One region of the Thermanaeromonas toyohensis ToBE genome, then DNA from elsewhere that is predicted to be linked to it. Evidence: riboswitches for the same ligand, from Rfam matches in the RefSeq annotation. Region 1 holds a riboswitch; the other holds the start of a gene.
What was found. Region 1 has a riboswitch for thiamine pyrophosphate ahead of thiC (phosphomethylpyrimidine synthase ThiC). Riboswitches for the same ligand answer to the same signal wherever they lie in the genome.

Region 1 (9,286 bases):
AATTTTTGTAGATGTTTTCCAGAAGGTAGCCACCTTCTAAGAAAGGGATTCGCTTTTGCGGTAGTTTTTCCTCCTTAAAGGGAAATAGCGAAGAAGGGGAAGAAGTATCCATAAAAAAATTAATAGAGGAGGCAATTTATCTTCCGCTTGCAAAAATGGGCTAAAATAGAGTAGGATAGGCCAAAATAATCCATAACAGGATTTGCCTGAGCGCTTTTTAGGCGCTATAAAAAGAATAAGAAGGTCAAATAAAATCAAAAGGTAAGAGTTAGTCAAAGGTGGTGCTATGGAAGGGAAGACTTTAGCTGACCGGATTGAGGAATACTTGAAATGGCTCCTTAGTTCTAATCCAGAAGGAGTAATTGAAGTCCAGCGGCAGGAGCTAGCCAGGGTCTTTGCCTGTGTCCCTTCGCAGATAACCTACGTCCTAGGTACTAGATTTACTGTGGAACGTGGGTATCTAGTGGAAAGCCGGCGGGGTGGGGGCGGCTATGTGCGTATTATACGTTTACCTTTAAGGGATCGCCAGCGTTTTCAAGAATGGGTGGAGAGTGTAATAGGTGAATATGTTTCCCAGGAGGCGGGCGAAGCTATTCTAGCCCGGCTTTGCCAGGAGGGGCTCCTGTCAGAGAGAGAAAAAATACTTCTTAAGTCTGTTATTCACCGCCAGGCCCTACCCCTTGAGCTTCCCGAAAGGGACCGGGTGCGCGCGGCCATCTTGAGATCAGTACTTTTAACCCTGCTGCGAGAAGACCTTTAGTAGTGAAAATAAGGAGGATAATTACCAATGCTATGCGAGCGCTGCCAGCAGAACCCGGCCAGCGTCCATGTTACCCAAATTATAAATAACCAAAAGACTGAACTCCATCTGTGTCAAGAATGCGCCCGAGAGCTTGAACCCCAGTGGCACTGGGATTTCTCTTTACCTAAGTTCTTGGCCAGCCTATTGAACTATGAGCCTAGCCTGGGGTTAAGCCTAGAACAGGGGAGCTCCCGTTGCGGAGAGTGCGGGCTTACCTTTTCCCAATTCCAGCAGACAGGGCGCCTGGGCTGTCCCGAGTGCTACCGCTATTTTGCCAAACGGCTGGATCCTTTAATTAGGCGGCTTCACGGAAGCAACCATCACCGGGGGAAAGTACCTCGGCGAGCAGGGGGAAATTTACGGGTAATGCGGGAGATAGAAAGGCTTAGACTCGAACTACAGGAGCTAGTGGCGCGGGAAGAATTCGAAAAGGCTGCTCAAATCCGTGACCGCATCCGTGAGCTAGAGGCTAAGCTGGAAAGGCAGGGATAAGTATGGGTATCCGTTTAGAGCATTTGAGCAAGTGGATGGAAGGTTCCGGACCCCATGCTGACATAATCATATCCAGCCGCATACGCCTGGCTCGCAATTTAAAAGGGATGCCCTTTCCCCATCTTATGGATTCCCGCCAGGAGGGCCGGGTGGTGCAGCTTGTAGGCCGCGCCATTCAAAGCCCTACAGTAGAGAAAACTTCAGGCCAGTTGTACTTGCAGCGCCTCCGGGAATTGACCCCCCTAGAGCGGCAGATACTAGTAGAAAAACATCTTATAAGCCCCCAATTGGCAGGGGATAACGGGGAAAAGGCAGTGGTCTTAAGGGAAGATGAAGCTATAAGTATTATGGTCAATGAAGAGGATCATCTACGCCTCCAGTGTCTGTTACCTGCCCTTATGCTTCATGAGGGTTGGCGTATGGCCACGAGCTTAGATGATGCCCTGGAGGAAGAGTTAGATTATGCCTTTGATCAGGAACGGGGGTACCTTACCGCGTGCCCTACCAATGTAGGTACGGGTTTAAGGGCGTCAGTGATGGTCCATTTACCGGCCTTGGTGATAAGCAAACAGGCTGGTCAAGTGTTATCTGCTCTAACTAAAGTGGGGTTAGCTGTGCGTGGCCTTTATGGGGAAGGCACAGAGGCGGCAGGGAACCTCTTCCAGATTTCTAATCAGATCACCTTAGGCCGGACAGAAGAAGAGCTCATTAACAACCTTTCTGCTGTAGCTGTTCAATTGGCTGATCAGGAGCGGGCAGCAAGAGAGCATCTTTATAAAAAGAGCCGCTGGCAGCTAGAAGATCGGGTGGGCAGGGCTTATGGAATACTTGCCCACGCCAGGATCTTGAATAGCCAAGAGGCCTTAAAACTCCTTTCCGATGTCAGGCTGGGGGTAGAAATGAAGATAATACGAGGGGTAGACCAACGAGTAATAAATCAACTTATGTTCATGATCCAGCCGGCTTTTCTGCAATACCTAGCTGGAAGGGAGATGCCCCCTCACGAACGCGATGTCCAGAGGGCTAATCTTATCCGGGAACGCCTGCAGGGTAGGTCATCTTAATTCGAGGTACCTTGTTGGATATTCCTTATCCAGCAGGGCAAGTTTTTCGGTTATAAAATTTATTATAGAAAAGCCAGTTTTTACCTTAGAAATTATTTACCTTAGAATATTGTTAGAAAGGAGGAAAATAATTTTATGGGTTTACGTTTTACAGAAAGAGCGCACCGGGTTTTACGTTTAGCCCAGGAGGAAGCGCGGCATCTTAATCATCCCGCGGTGGGGACGGAACATCTTTTATTAGGCCTTTTGCGGGAAGGGGATAGTGTAGCAGCTAGGGCTTTGGCAAGCCTGGGTGTAAATCTTAAGAGTGTACGGGAGGAGGTACGCAAAGCTGTACGACCAGGGGAGGGGGTACCTCCAGGGGAGCTGGGCCTTACCCCTAGAGCTAAGAGGGTCCTAGAGTTAGCCCAGGAAGAGGCTCGACGCCAAGGTGTAAACTATGTGGGTACGGAACATATACTTTTGGGGCTTATGGAAGAAGGAGAGGGTTTGGCCGCGCAAGTACTGGGCTCCTTAGGCCTTACTCCCGAAAAGGTGCGCGAGAGAATAATGGCCTTGTTAGGCGGTGCACAACAGCAGCCTGCAGCCCCCTTCGGTATTCTCTTTGGTAATCTACCCTTTGGTATGGGGGGTATGGGTATCCCTGGGTTCCAGCCGGCGGGCGCTCCTATGGGAGCCAAAGCTACTCACCGTCCGGGGACCAATACCCCAGTTTTAGATCAGTTCAGCCGGGATTTAACAGCTTTGGCCCGGGAAGGCAAGCTAGACCCAGTTATTGGCCGGGAGAAAGAGATCGAACGGGTTATCCAAATTTTAAGTCGGCGCACCAAAAATAATCCGGTACTCATCGGCGATCCAGGTGTGGGTAAGACCGCCATTGTGGAAGGTTTAGCCCAGCGCATTGAACAGAATCAGGTACCAGAGGTCTTAAGAGGTAAAAGGGTAGTAGCCCTAGATATGTCCGGTATGGTAGCCGGGACTAAATACAGGGGCGAGTTTGAAGAGCGCTTCCGGCGGGTCCTAGATGAGATCCGCGCCGCGGGCAATATAATTCTTTTTATTGATGAACTCCATACCCTCATCGGTGCTGGCGCGGCCGAAGGAGCCATAGATGCTGCTAACATCTTAAAGCCCGCCCTGGCCCGTGGCGAGCTCCAGACCATCGGGGCTACTACTATAGATGAATACCGTAAGCATATTGAGAAGGATGCAGCCCTGGAGCGCCGCTTCCAACCCGTTATGGTTAGTGAACCTACAGTGGAAGAGACTATAGCTATTCTAAAGGGCCTGCGGGACCGTTATGAGGCCCATCACCGCGTCAAGATAACAGATGAAGCCTTAGAGGCAGCGGCTAAGTTATCTGACCGATATATTACGGATCGTTACTTGCCCGATAAAGCTATAGATCTTATTGATGAGGCTGCTTCGCGAGTCCGTCTGGCTATTTACACAGCACCTAAGGAAGTTAAAGAATTAGAGGCTCGGTTGGAAGAAGTGCAGAAAGAAAAAGAAGCAGCGGTACACGCTCAAGAGTTTGAGAAGGCAGCCCAGTTGCGGGATGAAGAGAGAAGGATTCGCGAGGAATTAGAGGCTAAGAAGAGTAAATGGGAAAAAGAAAAGGGGATGGAGAAGTCTACGGTTACAGCGGAAGATATAGCTTATATTGTCTCCAGCTGGACAGGTATTCCTGTAGCTAAGCTGGCCCAGGAAGAGACCGAACGGCTACTTCATCTGGAAGAAATTTTGCACCAGCGGGTCATAGGCCAAGATGAAGCGGTTCACGCTGTAGCGCGAGCTATCCGCCGGGCGAGAGCTGGTCTTAAAGATCCTAAGCGACCTATAGGTTCCTTCATTTTCCTAGGGCCTACAGGGGTGGGTAAAACAGAACTAGCTCGAGCCCTAGCTGAAGCCCTTTTTGGGGACGAAGATGCCATGATCCGCCTTGATATGTCGGAGTATATGGAGAAGCATACGGTCTCCCGCTTGGTGGGTGCTCCTCCAGGTTACGTAGGATATGAAGAAGCTGGTCAGCTTACAGAAGCTGTACGCCGCAGGCCCTACAGCGTGGTTCTTTTTGATGAGATAGAGAAGGCTCATCCTGAGGTGTTTAATATTCTCCTTCAAGTTTTGGAAGATGGGCGTTTGACTGATGCTAAAGGTCGGACGGTAGACTTCCGTAACACAGTAATTATTATGACCTCTAACGTAGGGGCTTCGACCATTAAGCGGGAAACCCTGGGCTTCAAAGCAAGCGCGGTAAAGGTAGGGGCGGAATCCTACGAAGAGATGAAGAAGCGGATCATGGAAGAGCTACGCCGTACCTTCCGGCCGGAATTCCTTAACCGTATCGATGAACTAATCGTCTTCCATGCTTTGACTGTGGAGGATATAAAGAAGATTGTAGACCTGATGCTTAAGCAGCTCAATGAGCGCCTTAAGGAGCATAACATTCAGGTAGAAGTCACGGAAGAAGCTAAGGATATCCTTGTGAAGGAGGGTTTTGACGAGGCTTATGGCGCCAGGCCCTTGCGACGGGCCATCCAGACTCTTATTGAAGACCAGCTTTCAGAAGATATGCTCCAAGGTAAGTTTGGGCCAGGCGATAGAGTCCAGGCCGTGGCTGAGAACGGTAAGATAGTGTTAAAGAAAGCCCCGGTAGCTTAAATTGGACTAGGCCTTGTTAAGATGCTTAGTTGGGGAAGGTCGGGATAGCTTCCCGGCCTTTCCCCGTTTCCACTAACTTAAAAGTTTGGGCCAACCAAACTTAATTCCTTCCACCGTCGACAGGGAGGTAGTAAAGTGTTAAAATACTAAACATGAAAGTGTTAGGGATAGCTTCTAGTCCCCGGCGTAGAGGTAACTCGGAACTCCTTTTGGACGCTGCCTTACGCGGCGCTCAAGACCAGGGAACGGAAACCCAGAAGATAATCCTGGCAGAACTTAATATATGGCCTTGTCGAGGGTGTGAGACTTGCCGACAAGGGAATTGTATCCAGCAGGATGATATGGAGAAGCTTTACCCCCTGCTAAAAGAAAGCGATGCCTTAATTTTAGCCTCTCCCATTTATTTTTACGGCCTGCCAGCCCAAGCTAAGGCTATGATTGATCGTTGCCAAGTTTTCTGGCATCGCAAGTATGATACAGGGAATGAGGGTAAGAGGGAAGTGGTGGCTAGGCGCGGGGCTTTGATAGCTGTAGGAGCTACCCGTGGTGCTAAATTGTTTGAAGGTGCTGTGCTGACCACTAAATATTTTTTTAAAGTTTTAGGGATAAGTTATTGGGGCGAGCTTCTTGTACGGGAAGTAGAAGGCTATCAGGAGATCCTAAAAAGGCCAGATGTTTTAGAGGCTGCCTATTCTTTGGGGAAGCAATTGACCCAGGGTTAAAAGCCTAGGTTATGGCGAATGCTTCAAGAAAGAGAGGGAGATAGGAGGTTAAATGTATATGGATAAGGTTAAGACGGCTTTAGAAATAGCCCTCGAGCGGGCTAAGGCTATAGAGGTAGATGAGGAGAAAATCTTAGAACTAGAAAATTTACCGCGGGGCAGGGTTTTAGGAGCCCAATTCCTAAGCAATAAAGATTTTAATCTAGAAGAGGAGTTACAGAAATTTAATGGAAAGGCTAAGGCACATGTAGTGAAAGGCGTAGAAGAAACCTTTTTGGGTAACCTCCGGTTGCCGCGGGACGGAAATTCTATGGAGACCAACCGCCGGTGCATGGAGGGGCTTCTCCTTATTAAAAAGAATAAAGCTGCGCTTAAGCAAGTGTTTAAAGAAATAGAAATGCTTTTCCAGTATTATGCTCGGGCCCTAGAGCAGGCTTATGTTAACTTAAAGGAAGAGTATGCAGCGCGGCTGGCGCAAGCTGGGCGTAGCTTGGGAAAACAAGTTGTTCCTTTACGCCTTCCCAATGTGGAGACTTTACCCGAATTCCAAGAAGAGTGGTTACGCTTCCGCGAACAGCTCTCTGCCCAATATGAAACCCTTTTAGAGGAAAAAAGGCAGTACATCCGTAGTATAAGCTGACCTACCTTAAAATTTTGTTGACCCCAGAGGTAGCCCCACTAGCTATCTTCTTTATCGTTGCGCACCTGACTATGAAAAATTTCTTCTAAGGTCTTAAGGGGTTTTTTCACTTTTACCTGGCTTATTACCCTTTTTACACCCCGGGCTTTAGCTGCAGCGCGGCGGGCAGCTTCTATTTCGTGAGGCTTAAGAGCCTCTCCTTTAAGGAGCACTGTTCCCCGGTGGCTTTTGCCCCCTATATGCTGGAGTTCTACCCCTGGGGCTTGAGCTAGCTCTTCAGCAACTTCGAATTCCACTTCGCTATCCGTTATAGGTCCATCGGTACTTATAGATATAGCATTATCTACCTTTTCCACGCCAGGTATATCCTGGGCTAGGTTAGTGGCCCGTTCTTTTTCTATTAAAGTGTCTACTATACCCTGAAGGCGGGCTTTCCCTTCTACCACTTCTACTTTAAGGCCGTAACCTTTAAGGTCTTTATCAGCTTTAAATGCACGTTGGAGTTCTTCTTGCACCTTTTTAAAGTTGTTTTTCTTTTTTCTACTTGACATGTGACCCAACTCACCTTAAGCTATTTGATAAGCCCTTTTTATTATTCTCCATAGGCCCTCTTTTTAGCAGGAAAATTTATAGGGATGGCGAATATAGTTATATCTAATCGTTATATAAAAAGTGTATACCAATACCCCGGGGGTGCCCGGAAGGGCTGAGAAGTGCTACTTTGGCACTAACCCTTGGAACCTGATTCTGGGTAATACCAGCGGAGGGAAGTGGGGTTTTAAAGTTTTTAAAGTCACCTATTTCCCGGGGTGACTTTTTTAATAACTTGTTAGAGGAAGGGCTTAAATTTTATTTATACTTAAGGCTTATAAAGGAGTGGTATACCATATGACACAGCTAGAAGCGGCTAAACAAGGAAAGATAACGCGGGAAATGGAAAAGGTGGCGGCTAAAGAAGGTATAGATGTAGAAATCTTACGGCAGCGCGTGGCTGAAGGTAAAGTAGTTATACCAGCCAATAAAAACCATACCAACCTGGATCCGTGCGGTATCGGCTTGGGCTTAAGGACCAAAGTTAATGCCAATATAGGGACTTCTACAGCTTACCCGGACATAGAACAAGAACTAAAAAAATTAGAGGCAGCTTTAGAAGCAGGTGCTGACGCAGTTATGGATCTTAGTACCGGTGGGGATATTGACGCCTGTCGCAGGGAGGTTTTGGCCCGCTCCCCGGTAGCTGTAGGAACTGTCCCTATCTATCAGGTTACGGTAGAGGCTCAAAAGCGTTATGGTAGTATGGTAGAGTTCACCGCTGATGACTTATTCCGGGTGATTGAGCTTCAGGCTGCTGATGGGGTAGATTTTATCACTGTGCATTGCGGTGTAACCTTAGAAACGGTGGAAAGGCTAAAAAGGGAAGGACGGCTTACCGATATAGTAAGCCGTGGGGGCTCTTTCCTCGTAGGATGGATGCTCCATCATAGGGAAGAGAATCCCCTTTACGCCCAGTATGATCGCCTTTTGGAGATAGCCCGGCGGTACGATGTTACTTTAAGCTTGGGTGATGGCCTGCGGCCTGGTTGTTTGGCCGACGCCACAGATAGAGCGCAGATACAGGAATTGCTCATCTTAGGTGAATTAGTAGACAGAGCCAGGGAAGCTGGAGTGCAGGCCATGGTGGAAGGGCCCGGGCATGTGCCTCTAAACCAGATCGAGGCTAATATACTTTTACAGAAGCGCCTTTGCCACGGAGCTCCCTTCTATGTATTAGGTCCTATTGTAACGGATGTTGCTCCCGGATATGACCATATTACTGCGGCCATTGGAGGAGCAATAGCTGCTGCGGCTGGTGCTGACTTTATTTGCTATGTTACGCCTTCCGAACATTTGGGCCTTCCTACAGCAGAAGATGTGCGGGAGGGGGTTATTGCGGCCCGCATTGCTGGACATGCGGCTGATCTGGTAAAAGGGATCCCGGGGGCTTGGGAATGGGATAGGGCTATGGCCCAAGCTCGTAAAGCTCTAGACTGGGAAAAACAAATATCTTTGGCCTTAGATCCTGTTAAAGCTAGGCATTACAGATCCAAACGGAACGTAGAAACAGCCGAAGCCTGTTCCATGTGTGGCGATTTTTGCGCCATGCGTATTGTAGGGGAGTATTTAGGTAAAACTATGGAACGTTGTTAACTTACAGTCGGCCACTGGAGCTTAGATGTTTCTTTTTTAAGCATAGTGTTACTTTGTGCCAGCATACGGGCTGGAGTATGGGGCTGACTAAGCTTTTCGTTAGTAAAAACTTAAGGATAGCTTTAGGAGCAAAGCTCTGTAGTAAACTAAGAGACGGCGAGGCAAACTAAACGAACGGTGAGGTTTTATGGCCAGGATAAAGTTGGCTCGAGGGCGAGAGGCAAGGCTAGAGAGTGGTCATCCTTGGGTTTACCAGACGGAAATTGAGGATATATACGGTGATTTTAGACCTGGGGATATTGTAGAAGTGGAAGACTGGCGGGGCAAGTTTTTGGGCCGGGGTTATATTAACCCGGCCTCTATGATTACTATCCGACTTTTAACTTATGACCCCCGGGAAGAGATAAATAAAAACTTTTGGCGCCAGCGCCTTCAAGCGGCCTGGGACTACCGGCAGAAGATACTTAGAGGGGCACCCACAGATTCTTTTCGGGTGGTTTTCGCTGAGGCGGATTTCCTGCCCGGACTTATTGTAGATAAATTCGCCTCTTATCTTGTGGTCCAGACTCTAGCCTTAGGGATCGATCGTCACAAGGATGTTTTGGTAGAAATATTGGAGGACTTAATCCGGCCAGATGGTATTTATGAGCGAAACGATGTGCCTGTCCGGGCCCTTGAGGGATTAGAATTACGTAGCGGGTTTCTTAAAGGGCCT
Region 2 (9,286 bases), 360 kb from region 1:
TTTCCCGGCGTTTCAAGACGAGGGAATTAACCATAGCATTTAAGACGGCATTTTCCCGGCAATAGCAGGTAGACCCCCCCGGTTTGATGGCTCCCATTTTCAAAAAAAGGATATTACCCTTTCTGATGGTGTAATCCTCCAGCAGGCTATCTACTTCCGGGTTTAAAGAAAAGAAAGCACCGTTACCGCCGGTGCGTTCAACAATCAACTCTCGCATATCAACAATAGGTTTCAGGGTACCAAGTCTTTCCTCAGGAAGCCCCAGGACCATTCCCAGGCTGGTATCGGGGTCGGCATCGACGGCATATACCTGGTAACCCCGCTGGGCAAAGCACCTGATTAAACCTGCGGCGATGGTTGTTTTGCCGACGCCACCCTTCCCGGAAATAGCCAGCTTCACTGGCACGCCTCCTCTGTTCAACTTCTCCTGGTTATCGTTTATTTTCATTAGCAAAAAGCGTGCCAAAAGAAAAAGGCCGCCAGCGCTAGGCGGCTTAAAGATTCTCTATATCAATTTGGGTTTACACGTTAAAAAGAGTTGACATTATTTTTTAAGCAGGCCATAGCGGGCCATTTTAGCATAAAGGGCCTGGCGGGAGAGGCCTAAGGCCTTGGCGGCCCGTGTTTTTTCTCCTCCAAAAGCTTCTAGGGCCTGGATGATGGCCTCCTTTTCCGCTTCTATCCGTACTTTATAAAGGGGGGAGATCTCCCTTACCCCTTTCTTTTTTCCCGTATAACCTATGGCGAGGTGATGGGGATGGATTTCCTGGTCTTCAGCCAAGATGACAGCCCTCTCTAGAACATTTTCCAATTCCCGTACGTTGCCCGGCCAAGAATAGCTTAAAAGGCACTCCCTAGCCGCGGGGGTAAGCCGTAATTCTTTCCCGTATTCTTCGTTTAGCCTTTGCAAGATACTCTCTGCCAGGAGAGGTATATCTTCCGGCCGCTCTCTAAGGGGTGGGAGCACTAGCTTAACCACATTTAAGCGGTAAAAGAGATCTTCCCGGAAACGCCCTTCCTGCACCATTTTTTCTAAGTCCCTGTTGGTAGCGGCTATCACCCGCACATCTATTTTTCTGGTCTGGGTGCTACCCAGCCGTTCAATCTCTTTATCTTGCAATACCCTTAAAAGTTTGGCTTGCATATTAAGGGGCATATCCCCAATTTCGTCCAAAAAGATGGTCCCGCCGTCAGCTAATTCAAGCTTGCCAGGTTTGCCTCCCTTTTTAGCTCCGGTAAAGGCGCCTTCCTCATAACCGAAGAGTTCGGATTCTAAAAGTTCCGGGGGGATGGCTGCGCAGTTTACCTTTATAAAAGGCGCATTACGGCGGGGGCTTTCCTCATGGATAGCCTGGGCGAGGAGCCCTTTTCCGGTACCGCTTTCACCCAGGATGAGTATAGTGGCATTGCTCCAGGCCGCTTTCTGGGCAAGGGTTAAAACGTTTCTAAACTGGTGATTTAAAGTCTGGATGTGGTGGAAATGGAAGACTAAGGGCCAACCGGGTTTTAAGTTTTCAGGGTTATGGCTAACTTTGGCTTCTTGTTTTTTAAGCTGTTCCAGGAGAAGGCGTACGAGCTCGCTTTCAGCGGAGAAAAGCTGGCACAGCACACCCTCTATTTTGGCTTGGACCCCAAGGGGCGTTCCTATGGCGATAATAGTGTTTCCCTTTGTTTTCTGGAATTCCCATACCTGGGGTTTACCTGACTTAAGTATTTCGGAGTACCTGGCTAATGGCAATATCTCTTCTAGCAGGCGGCCTTGCACCCTTTGGCCTGCGATACCTAACATTTGGGTGCCGGCCTTATTTATCTTTACCACTCTCCCCTGGTTATCGGCAATTACCAGGCCTAGGGGTATCATATGAAAGATGGCTTCCCCGATACTTAAAGGTAGCCCTTCCATCTCTTTGGCAGACCCCCAGGTGGCCTGGCGGTAGTTTCTAGTTGCCTGCACAGCTTGGAAGGTAAGATCTATGAGCAATTTGTTGTTTTCTTCGGGGAGAAAGAAGGGATAGGGCTCATCAAGGCCAGAAACAGGGGATATGGTGGCTTCCATCTGGCAATACCTTTCACCTGTCCCCCAGCATTTGGTTTCTTCTACCTCTACTTTTTTCTTAAGGAATTTGTTGAGGGCTCCGGCTAATAGGCCCGCTTCCAGATAGCATAGAGGCTGGCCTACGGGTGGCAAGTGAGAACAGGTTAAACATTCATACCATTTGATAGTTATTTTGTCGTCTTTTACACTTTGCAGCTTAAGGTCTCCTATTCCTAATGCGCTTATTTTAGCCGGTATTTCTTCCAGGCCGTTTACCGGAAGCTGGCTGCCGATAGAATAGCCTGCCTGGTAGTAAACTGTATTCTCTGGGGTACTGGCCAGCATACCTTTTCTCCCCCGGCGGCCATTTTTGCTTCTGCCTGATTCCATTCTAGAGCGTAAGATGTAAAAAGTAAAGTAAAGAAAATAAAGTAAAGAAAAAAGCCTTGACTTCGCCCACAGGATTTTAACCTTGCTCATTTCATCTCTTCGGGCAAATGGGAAGGCAAGATGAGCCCGCGGTCAGCGGCTAGTATTACTGCATAATGCATAGCGTTTTCTAGCTTGCGGAACCAGAGCTATAAAAGTGGGGATGGCGCCAGGCCTAAAACATCTTGACGAATAACCGCAAGCATTTTACAATGTAAATAAAATAAAGTGTATATCTGACAACGGGGAGCTCCTGTTAGGGGCTGAGAAAGGGCTAGTGAGCACCTGACCCGCTGAACCTGTTCAGGGTAATGCCTGCGGAGGGAAAAAAGCCGGCTTTTGAAGGTGCACTTTCCTCGCGGGGTGCACCTTTTTGTGTCCTCTATAGACTACTGGTTTTCCGAGCAGGCGAAACCGGAGGGGGCTATATGGCATGGCTATATGTGATAAGTAATCAAAGGTTGACTCGATACCCCCTAGAAGTCTTAGCCAGCCAGCTGGAAGGGATAGACTTCTTCCAACTGCGGGAAAAAGAGCTTCCAGCTAATGAGTTGTACCGCTTAGCTTGTAAGCTAAAGAAAGTTCTCCCTGCCACCACCAAGTTCCTCATCAATGACCGGGTAGATATAGCCCTGGCTGTACAGGCAGATGGTGTTCATTTGGGCCAGACCTCTTTCCCAGTGGATGTGGCCCGCCGTCTGTTAGGACCTGGAAAAATTATCGGAGTCTCGGTCCATGATCTGACTGAAGCCCAGAGGGCAGCTTTAGCAGGAGCGGATTATCTTCTTTTTGGCCATGTTTTTCCTACGGAATCCAAGAAGGGCTTACCGCCAAGGGGTCTGACTAATCTGGAGGAGGTTGCACGTAAAGTTGGTATACCAGTTATAGCCTTAGGAGGTATAACACCGGACAGGGTCCGTCCCTGTTTAGAAGCCGGGGCCAGCGGGGTAGCTGTCATGTCTGCTATTATGGCTGCGGAATACCCTCGCGAAGCGGTGCTTAAGTTTCGCCAGGCTCTAAACCAAGGGGAGTTTCCAAGTAGCTGAAAGGGCTAAAAGGGATAGTTCCTAGGAGGGTAGGTAGGAAAAAAGAAACTATTAATGGAGGTAAGGGAGGAGGTGAGGGGAGGTGGAGGTACTTATAAATGGAGAAAAAAAGGAAGTCAAGCCGGGAACTACAATAGGCGCTTTACTTCGAGAGCTGGGGGTAGATTATCGGTATTTGGCAGTAGAGCGCAATCGAGCGATAGTACCTAAACAAGAATATGACCAGGTAGTTCTGGAAGAAGGCGACGAGATAGAGATAGTGCGCTTTGTAGGCGGAGGATAAAAAAGCAGATGTTTCTTTAAAGATTTAAGCATAAAGATCTAGATTTTCATAAGGAGGTTGAGATTAAAAAATGGCTGACAAGCTAGTGATTGCGGGTCGAGAGTTCAATTCCCGTCTTATGGTAGGCACGGGGAAATATCCTTCCTTAGAAATTATGCGCAAAGCTATAGAAGCTTCTGGAGCGGAGATCGTTACCGTGGCTGTACGCAGGCTTAATCTGGGTAGTAGTGAGCCTTCTATTTTAGATTATCTGGACCTAAGGAAAATCACCCTCCTTCCCAATACTGCCGGAGCTACCACTGTAGACGAAGCTGTACGGCTGGCCCGCCTGGCCAGGGAGGCCGGACTTTCTGATATGATTAAGCTGGAAGTCATAGGAGATGAGGAAACCTTACTTCCCGATCCGGTGGCCACTATTGAAGCTACACGTATACTTGTCCAGGAAGGCTTTATTGTTTTACCCTATACTAACCAAGATCCAGTGGTAGCACGCCGGCTGGTAGAAGTAGGTGCAGCTACGGTTATGCCCTTGGGTTCACCTATAGGTTCGGGTCAGGGATTACCTAACTTTGAACATATCCAGCTTATTATCCAGCGGGTGAATGTACCCGTTATTGTAGACGCTGGTATAGGAGCTCCTTCCGATGCTGCTTTAGCCATGGAGATAGGGGCTGATGCTTGCCTCATTAATACAGCCATTGCCCAAGCTAAGGATCCGGTAGCCATGGCTGAAGCCATGAAGCTAGCTGTAGAGGCGGGCCGGAAGTGCTTCCTAGCTGGCCGCATACCTAAGAGAACCTTTGCTAGCCCCAGCAGCCCAACTGAAGGGATGATAGGTCGGCCTAAAGCTTAAAAAGGAGGAAGGTTATTATATGGGTATACCAGCTTGCGAGAGGGAACGGGAAAAGGGATTGGGGGCCCAAGACCTTACTGCCATAGTAGATCCTAAATCCATCTCTGAGCTCTTGTCCACCCCTCCTCCGGGACCGGCAGGACTTAAGAGTATATTACGTAAAGCTAGAGAGCTTAGAGGTTTAACCCTGGAGGAGGCTGCTGCTCTCCTTAATCTTAAGGAAGAGAGCGAACTTCAAGACGTGTATGCTGCTGCCGGGGAGGTTAAGCAGAAAGTATACGGGCGGCGCATTGTATTGTTTGCTCCCCTCTATATTAGCAACCGTTGCAGCAATAACTGTCTTTACTGCGGTTTCCGGAGGGATAACCGCGACCTTAAACGTAAAGTATTGACGCCGGAAGAGATCGGGCGGGAGGCCCGGGCCCTGGCGGACAAGGGCTTCCAAAGGGTGCTTTTGGTAGCTGGGGAAGGCCGGGAGGGAACAGAGGTCGATTATCTGGTAGAAGCCGTCCAGGCTGTCTACCGCTATTCCCCTTTACGCATAGTTCACCTTAATGTAGCTCCCCAGACGGTAGCGGGGTTTCGCCGGCTTAAGGAAGCTGGGGCTGGTGTCTACCAGTGCTTCCAGGAGACCTACCATCCTGACACCTATAAGCTGCTTCACCCCAGCGGACCTAAAGCTGATTATGGATGGCGCCTAACGGTCATGCACCGGGCCATGGAAGGCGGCTTTGGTGACGTGGGTATGGGGGCTTTACTTGGGCTATATGATTACAGGTTTGAGGTTTTGGCTTCTATAAGCCATGCCTGGGCTTTAGAACGAGATCATGGTGCAGGCCCTCATACCATGTCGGTACCCCGGATGCGGCCCGCTAAAGGCGCAGCCCTTACCCAGGTTCCCTATCCTTTAAGCGATACTGATTTCCGTAAGGTGATCGCTGTATATAGGTTAGCCTTGCCTTATGTGGGTTTGGTGCTTACTACCCGAGAGCGTCCAGAACTCCGGGATGAGCTTATTCATATCGGTGTTTCCCAAATGTCGGCCGGCTCTTGTGTAAGCCCGGGAGGCTATGCGGAACCGGAAGAACCGGCTGCCCAGTTCGAGGTAAGTGACCATAGGCCGCTAGAGCGAATTCTCGAAATCATACTATCCCAAGGCTACCTTCCCAGCTTTTGTACCGCCTGTTACCGGGTGGGTAGAACGGGCGGTCGCTTCACAGGGCTTGCCCGCCAAGGGGACATAAAACGCTTTTGTTTGCCTAACGCCCTCTTAAGCTTTAAGGAGTATCTTTTAGATAAGGGGACACGTGAGCTCCGAAAAGCAGGGGAAAAAGTTATAGCGGAGGCTTTAGAGGAGATCGAAGATATGAGCTTACGCCAAGCTACGGAAGCCAAACTTTCCCAGGTAGAAAAAGGTTTTCGGGATATTTATTTTTAAAATACAGTCATATCCCCCTTGGACAGGCAATAAACATTTATAATAGAGCTTGCCTATCCAGGGGGCCGAAAATTATGCGCCATAATTGGGATTGGGAAGAGATTAAGGGAGCGCCTTTAGGCGGTGTGACCGGTCCGGGGCGTTCCCTTCCCCCCACTCGTTTTTTCCGGCAGTTCCTAAAGCAAGCGCTGGCTGCCGGTTTAATTTTCCTGGCTTTGACTATTGTTTTCCGCCTAGAAGGTCCAGGAGCTACCCGGTTGCAAACGGCCTTGCGCTACTACCTAAGGGATACAGCTTCTGATAAGACAAAAGCAGTGGCTACTTTGCTCCAAGAGGGGTTATGGCTGGATACCTTTGACCGGTGGGTTTTCCATGGGCTAAAACCTTGGAATGAAGCTATGCCCGCCTATAAACCTGGAGATAAGGACCGAGAACTGCCGGTTATGACTTTACCTGTCTCCGGGGAAATTATAAAGCCCTACGGATGGGTAGCAGAAAAAGGGAAGCCCAGTAGTTTTCACCCAGGTATCGATATAAAGGCTAAGGGGGAAGCCCCGGTTAAGGCGGCCTTAGATGGACGGGTAGTGCGGGCGGGGGAAGATCCTGTACTTGTCCAAGTAGTAGAAGTAGACCATGGTGGGGGCCTGGTCACTGTCTATGGGACGCTGGGCAAAGTATATGTACAACCGGGGCAAGTTGTCCGCCAGGGAGACACCCTCGGGGTTTTAGCCCCCGGGCCAGCGGTACAACTACATTTTGAAGTACGGCAAGATGGCCGCCCGGTGGATCCCCTGCTTTTTCTACTACCGGCCGGCCAGATTTGATATGTGGTTAGGCAAGATAGCAAAAACGGAAATAGTCTTAAATGATTATTTTCTTCTTCTCCTGGGCGTATATTTCTTATTAGGAGTGCTCCCCCAGGCTTTATTACTTTTTATATCTGTAGCCTGGCACGAAGTCTGCCATGCCTTGGTAGCTTACAGAGCAGGCCTTCCCCCTAAGAGCCTTGAACTCTTTCCCTTCGGTGGTGTAGCCCGCTTTTCAGTTCCCCTTGCCTTTTACCCTTTAAAAGAGGCCTGGATAGCCTTGGCCGGGCCTTTAGGAAGCTTCGGGTTAGCCCTTCTGGCTTTTATATGGAGGAGGCTCACGGGTATAGAGGCGGATTGGTTTTCCTTTTTCTTACAAGCTAATCTAGTATTAGGGTTCTTTAACCTGCTTCCTGGCCTACCTCTGGATGGAGGTCGCCTTTATCGAGCATGGCGTACCTTCCAGGTGGGCGCGGGTCAAGCTACCTGGGAAGGGGGTGTATTGGGGCAATTCTGGGCCGTAATTTTAGGTTTTGGGGGGCTCGTAGGTTTTTTCTGGGGGATTATAGATTTGCAGAGCGTTATATTAGCCTTGTTCTTGTTTAACCTGGCAGCTACAGAAAAGGAGGCCTGGCCTTATTTGTTCTGGAGACAATTTTGGCGTACCCGCTATGGCAAGGGGGAAGGGATACTGGAAGAAGCAAGGTGGCTGGCGGCTAGCGCAGATCAACCCCTGGGGCGGATAGTACGCCGTTTCCGGCCAGGAAAGCATAATCTGGTGGCGGTGCTAGATGGCCAGGGCAAGATATGTGGATTAGTAGGAGAAAGGGAGATACTTCACGCCCTTTTGGAGGGGCGCTGGGCAGAACCTCTAGAAAAATTGTTGCGTTGAAGGTATATAGTGAGCCTTATCTTTGCTATACTAGAAGCTGCTAAAGGTTTCCCCTTAGGGATACTTACCGCAACCTTGCCCAGGCGGGTGCCTGCAAGTGTAAAGGAGCGACACTTGTGTCTCCCAAAGAATTAAGGTCATACATAATAGATAGTGTGTTACCCCGGGTGGAGAAGCCAGCCCGCTACTTGGGTACTGAGTGGAATAGTGTCCATAAAGAATGGGACAACACTTTAGTGCGTATGGTTTTCGCCTTTCCCGATCTTTACGAAGTAGGCATGTCCCATTTAGGGCTAGCTATACTTTACGGCCTAGTTAATGAACAGGACGGGATGCTTTTGGAGAGGGTTTTTGCTCCGGCCCCCGATTTAGAAGCCATCCTGCGGCAAGAAGGATTACCCCTTTTTTCCTTGGAATCCTATCGTCCCCTCAGTGACTTTGATGTAATCGGTTTCACCCTTCAGTATGAACTTACATATACCACCATCCTTAATATGTTGGACTTGGCGGGTATACCCTTGTTGGCGCGGGAGCGCGGCCAGAAACACCCCTTAATTATCGGAGGGGGTCCCTGCGCCTGCAACCCTGAACCCTTAGCACCTTTTTTCGATTGCTTTGTTTTGGGCGATGGAGAGGAAGTTTTGCTTAAGCTCCTAGAATTGGTAGGAGAACTCAAGAGATTTCCTAGTGGGAGGGTGGACCGGGAAGAATTCTTGCGCCGGGCCGCCGGGCTACCCGGCATCTATGTCCCCTCCTTTTACGAAGTACTCTATCAGGAGGATGGTACCCTTAAGGAGGTACGGCCTAAGCCTGCGGGTGTCCCAGAGAAGGTAAAAAAGGCGGTGGTGGCTGATCTGGATACAGCTTACTTCCCTTCCCGGCCCATCGTCCCTTATTTGGAGATAGTCCATGACCGCTTGATGCTGGAAGTTATGCGGGGATGTACCCGAGGATGCCGGTTTTGCCAAGCTGGAGCCATCTATCGCCCAGTACGGGAGAGGGATATTAAGATATTGTTGCGCCAGGCGGCGGAGCTCCTCCGTACTACCGGGTACGAGGAGGTCTCCCTTACTTCCTTAAGCAGCGCCGACTACTCCTGTATAGAAGAGCTGGCTTTAGCCTTGGCTGAAACTTACGCTAACGAAGGTATAAGCATATCGCTTCCCTCCTTACGGGTGGACACCTTTAGCGTACGATTGGCCCACGCCTTGCAGAAGTTCCGGAAAAAAGGCACTTTGACCTTGGCTCCTGAAGCCGGAACCCAGCGCCTAAGGGATGTAATCAATAAAGGAGTAACGGCTGAAGATCTTTTGAGCGCCGCTGGGGAAGCCTTCTCCGCCGGCTGGCACCATATCAAGTTATATTTTATGATCGGCTTACCCACAGAGACAGAAGAGGATCTTAAGGGGATAGTAGAACTTGCTCGCCAGGTCCTAGAGCAGGGGAGGCAGGTATCTCGGAATAAAAAGCCTAGCGTTACAGTGAGTGTATCTTCCTTCGTTCC

Region 2: another riboswitch for thiamine pyrophosphate. It lies ahead of thiE (thiamine phosphate synthase); the one in region 1 lies ahead of thiC (phosphomethylpyrimidine synthase ThiC).

Annotation. Positions count from the first base shown of each region.
Region 1 covers NZ_LT838272.1:394,445-403,730, forward strand. Annotated here, with positions in the region: gene B9A14_RS01955 (CtsR family transcriptional regulator) at 287-760, shown strand; gene B9A14_RS01960 (UvrB/UvrC motif-containing protein) at 788-1,294, shown strand; gene B9A14_RS01965 (protein arginine kinase) at 1,297-2,358, shown strand; gene B9A14_RS01970 (ATP-dependent Clp protease ATP-binding subunit) at 2,494-5,022, shown strand; gene B9A14_RS01975 (flavodoxin family protein) at 5,175-5,744, shown strand; gene B9A14_RS01980 (DUF6657 family protein) at 5,803-6,384, shown strand; gene B9A14_RS01985 (BON domain-containing protein) at 6,423-6,935, opposite strand; TPP riboswitch at 7,064-7,171, shown strand; gene thiC (phosphomethylpyrimidine synthase ThiC) at 7,273-8,571, shown strand; gene B9A14_RS01995 (class I SAM-dependent rRNA methyltransferase) at 8,759-9,286, shown strand, end outside.
Region 2 covers NZ_LT838272.1:750,697-759,982, forward strand. Annotated here, with positions in the region: gene B9A14_RS03620 (ATP-binding protein) at 1-400, opposite strand, end outside; gene B9A14_RS17890 (sigma 54-interacting transcriptional regulator) at 545-2,380, opposite strand; TPP riboswitch at 2,698-2,807, shown strand; gene thiE (thiamine phosphate synthase) at 2,893-3,510, shown strand; gene thiS (sulfur carrier protein ThiS) at 3,593-3,793, shown strand; gene B9A14_RS03640 (thiazole synthase) at 3,864-4,646, shown strand; gene hydG ([FeFe] hydrogenase H-cluster radical SAM maturase HydG) at 4,666-6,084, shown strand; gene B9A14_RS03650 (murein hydrolase activator EnvC family protein) at 6,159-6,908, shown strand; gene B9A14_RS03655 (site-2 protease family protein) at 6,841-7,782, shown strand; gene B9A14_RS03660 (TIGR03960 family B12-binding radical SAM protein) at 7,899-9,286, shown strand, end outside.